2 regions of the Bacillus sp. K7 genome follow, and region 1 is predicted to be linked to the other one. Evidence: riboswitches for the same ligand, from Rfam matches in the RefSeq annotation. Region 1 holds a riboswitch; the other holds the start of a gene.

The links. A riboswitch is a leader RNA that binds a small molecule or an ion and turns the genes downstream of it on or off. The one in region 1 is predicted to bind cyclic di-AMP.
Region 2: another riboswitch for cyclic di-AMP. It lies ahead of M1D98_RS14815 (potassium channel family protein); the one in region 1 lies ahead of M1D98_RS02550 (dicarboxylate/amino acid:cation symporter).

Annotation. Positions count from the first base shown of each region.
Region 1 is NZ_CP096406.1:504,851-507,053, forward strand. It holds gene M1D98_RS02545 (AI-2E family transporter) at 1-631, shown strand, start outside; cyclic di-AMP (ydaO/yuaA leader) riboswitch at 678-809, shown strand; gene M1D98_RS02550 (dicarboxylate/amino acid:cation symporter) at 881-2,119, shown strand.
Region 2 is NZ_CP096406.1:2,885,506-2,887,708, forward strand. It holds gene cudC (choline uptake/conversion transcriptional regulator CudC) at 1-152, shown strand, start outside; gene bslA (biofilm surface layer hydrophobin BslA) at 359-904, shown strand; cyclic di-AMP (ydaO/yuaA leader) riboswitch at 1,053-1,201, shown strand; gene M1D98_RS14815 (potassium channel family protein) at 1,275-1,943, shown strand; gene M1D98_RS14820 (TrkH family potassium uptake protein) at 1,950-2,203, shown strand, end outside.

The DNA of each region.
Region 1 (2,203 bases):
TCTGGCAGATATCAGCACATTCGGCTTGCAGATCGTAATGGCGCTCGTTCTCAGCATGTTTTTCTTATTCGAGAAAAAACGGCTCTCGGAATTCATGGAGAAATTTAAAACAAGCAAATTGTCAGTCTTTTATGAGGAAATTGCTTTTTTCGGAAGCAAATTTGCAAGAACGTTCGGCAAGGTGCTTGAGGCTCAATTTATCATTGCGCTCGTCAACTGTATTCTGACATTGATCGCGCTTTGGATTATGCATTTCCCGCAGCTGTTTGGGCTTTCTATCATGGTGTTTTTCCTTGGGTTGATTCCTGTAGCAGGCGTCGTCATTTCTTTGATTCCTCTCAGTATTATCGCTTACAGCACAGGTGGCGGAATGTTTGTGATCTACATTGTGCTTGTCATATTCGCCATACATGCGATCGAAACCTATTTCTTAAACCCGAAGCTGATGTCTGCGAAAACAGAGCTGCCGATCTTTTTCACTTTCATCGTCCTCATTTTCTCTGAGCACTTTTTCGGCATTTGGGGTTTAATCATCGGGATTCCGATCTTTGTATTTCTCCTTGATATTCTTGGTGTGACCAATAAGGAAGAAGGACCCAAAAGATTCCAAGAGGAAAGTAACGAAAAATAGTTTACAAAATTGGTTCTTTTCTGTATAAATAAATTATCATACAATAGTAAGCCACACGCTTAATCCTTTAACCAAGGAGTGGGGGACCCGATCTTTTGGGGTTAATTTTTCATTAGAAAAACGGACATCTCTTCGTCCGAACCCGTCAGCTAACCTCATCAGCGTGAAGAGAGAGTCCTGTGGTTTGATGTTACAGCCAAAGCCCACGGGAGTCTCTCGTGGGCTTTTTTCAAAAAGGGAGGAAAGCTAATGAAACTGGCTACAAAGATCATCATTGCATTGGTGCTGGGTGCGGTGACGGGAATTATTCTTAACCTAACATCACCTGAATTATTCGAAAATTTAAATAAGTTTGTATTCGGGCCGCTGGGCACGATCTTTTTAAACCTTATTAAAATGCTTGTCGTTCCGATTGTCTTTTTCTCACTGACACTGGGAGTAGCCGGACTGGGCGAGCCTAAGAAGCTTGGCAGAATCGGTGTAAAGGCGATTTCTTATTTTCTCGTCACGACTGCAGTGGCGATTACCATTGCCATCGTTTTAGCCCTTGTCATCAAACCGGGAGAGTTCGGAACATATGATACATCATCTGCCGAATTCACTGCTGAAAAAGCCCCAAGTATTGCGGACACTCTGTTAAACATCATTCCGACCAATCCTGTTCAAGCGATGACGGAAGGAAATATGCTGCAGATTATTGCGTTTGCCATCTTTGTCGGGCTTGGGATTACTATGCTGGGCAAAAAAGCGGATATGCTTCTCAAAGTTGTTGAGCAAGGAAATGAATTAATGATGTACCTTGTCAATCTGGTCATGAAGTTTGCTCCGTATGGCACATTCGGTTTGATTGCGACAGCCGTGGGAAGCCAAGGATTCAGTGCAATGAAAGCGATGGGCTTGTACATGTTAGTGGTAACCATTGCATTGTTAATACATGCAGTCGTTACGTACGGATCTACGGTAGCGCTTATCGCCAAAAGAAATCCGATTACGTTTTTCAAAGATTTCTCAGAGGTTATGGTCGTCGCGTTCAGTACATCCAGCAGCAGTGCGACTCTGCCGGTTTCCATGGGTGTGGCACAGAGAAAGTTAAAAGTGCCTGAGCCGATCAGCAGCTTCGTCCAGCCGCTGGGCGCTACAATTAATATGGACGGAACAGCGATCATGCAAGGGGTAGCCACCGTCTTCATTGCGCAGGTATTCGGGCATGATCTGACACTCACGCAGCTGGTGATGGTCGTACTGACGGCTGTGTTAGCAAGTATCGGAACTGCGGGTGTGCCGGGAGTCGGCTTGATTATGCTTGCTATGGTGCTTCAATCTGTCGGTTTGCCTGTCGAGGGAATCGGATTGATCCTTGGAATTGACCGCCTGCTTGATATGCTTCGTACAGTGGTAAATACAACAGGAGACGCAGCCTGCGCTGTCATTGTGACAGAAACAGAGAAGAACAAACAGCCAGAGCAAACGTCGACTCTATCGGTCTAACCAAACATTTGGAAGGAACAAATGCTATAATACAAACAGTGCCTCATTTTTGGGCACTGTTTATTTTTTGCCGAAAAAGGAGGA
Region 2 (2,203 bases), 1.5 Mb from region 1:
AGGAAGGCCTCAATGAGGACATCAAAAATGAAGCCCTGCAGTTACACGAGCAGCTGGAAAGCTCCAGAGCCTACTATGATTGGCTGAAACGGCTTGCTGAATCGGTGCAGAGCGGAGAAATTTTTAAGTTTATACCAATCGAAGAAAAGTAAAGAAGAAAACGCCCGGTTGCTCGGGCGTTTTTCTGTTCATTTACATGTAATTACTACAAATTTGAAAAATACGGGAAAAACACCCCATTTACTTCCAAAAAGTTTGATGGTAATTTTATGTAGGTAAAATTTGTATTTGGCCGTTCAGAGGAGGTGAACAGCGAGCTGGCCTGTATATTTCATAACTTTTTAGGGGGAATTTTATTATGAAACGCAAATTATTATCTTCTTTGGCCATTAGCGCATTAAGTCTCGGTTTACTCGTTTCTGCACCTACAGCTTCTTTCGCGGCTGAATCTAAATCAACTTCCGCTCATACTGAGTCTACTATGAAAACACAGTCAACAGCTTCATTGTTTGCAACAATCACAGGAACCAGCAAAACGGAATGGTCTTTCTCAGATATTGAATTGACGTACCGCCCAAATACGCTTCTCAGCCTTGGCGTTATGGAATTTACTTTGCCAAGCGGTTTTACTGCAAATACAAAAGACACAATGAACGGGCGTGCGTTGCGTGAAACACAGATCCTTAATAACGGAAAAACAGTAAGAATCCCTCTGGCGCTTGATTTGTTAGGAGCTGGCGAATTCAAATTAAAACTGAATAACAAAACTCTTCCTGCCGCTGGTACATATACTTTCCGTGCGGAGAATAAATCATTGAGCATCGGAAATAAATTTTATGCAGAAGCCAGCATTGACGTTGCTAAACGCAGCACTCCTCCAACTCAGCCATGCGGCTGCAACTAAACATTGAAGACCGGTTAACGCCGGTCTTTTTTTGCGTTTTGCCCTCCCCTTTCCCCTCTATTTCCAATTATCTTTTTTCTTAATAAAAATTTAAATTGACAAACTCTAGAAACAGGAGTAAATTCTTGAGTGTTCAATTTCATATTAGTCTCTTTTACCGCTTAATCAAACACGAACGGGGGAACCAACGATTGGCTGTTTTATTCACAGCCTAGGGGTGAATCTTACTTAGTAAGAGGGGGTACTCTGAATCCCTAATCCGACAGCTAACCTCGTAGGCGTATCCAGAGAGGAGGTCTATTAACGGCCATTCTTCGAGATGGTCTTTTTTGCTTCAAAAACGTTACTTTTACTAAGGGAGTTATGAACATTGGGAAAAATAAAAAATAAGCAATTTGCCGTGATCGGGCTCGGCCGATTTGGCGGAAGCATTTGCAAAGAGCTGCACAGAATGGGGCATGAGGTCCTTGCAATTGATATCAGCGAAGAAAAGGTAAATGCTTACACTTCTTACGCAACTCATGCGGTGATTGCCAACGCTACCGAAGAAAACGAATTGCTATCATTAGGAATACGCAATTTTGAATATGTGATTGTTGCGATCGGAGCGAATATTCAAGCAAGTACCCTGACGACTTTATTATTAAAGGAATTTGACATCCCGAATATTTGGGTAAAGGCTCAAAACCATTATCACCATAAGGTGCTTGAAAAAATCGGCGCTGACCGTATTATTCACCCTGAAAAGGACATGGGCGTCAAGATCGCACAAAGCCTTTCTGATGAGAATGTATTGAATTACCTTGATTTATCTGATGAGTACAGTATTGTCGAGCTCCAGGCAACAAACAAGCTTGACTCAAAATCAATTTTCGATCTGAATGTAAGAGCCAAGTACGGCTGTACCATTCTGGCCATAAAACATCATGGAGATATCCGTCTATCTCCCGCATCTGAAGATATCATTCACGAACAGGATTGCCTGGTGATCATGGGGCACAAAAAAGATATTAGACGTTTTGAAAACGAAGGGATGTAGACATAGGTGACACTTCAAAAGGATAAAGTGATCAAATGGGTTCGTTTTACACCGCCTCAAGTGCTTGCAATTGGGTTTCTTCTGACCATTATCATCGGGGCTGGATTGTTAATGCTTCCGATTTCTGCAGTGAAGCCATTGTCATGCATAGATGCCCTTTTTACCGCAGCTTCCGCTACCACTGTAACAGGGCTTGCAGTTGTCGATACCGGTACAGAATTTACGGTTTTCGGGCAAACTGTCATCATGGCTCTGATTCA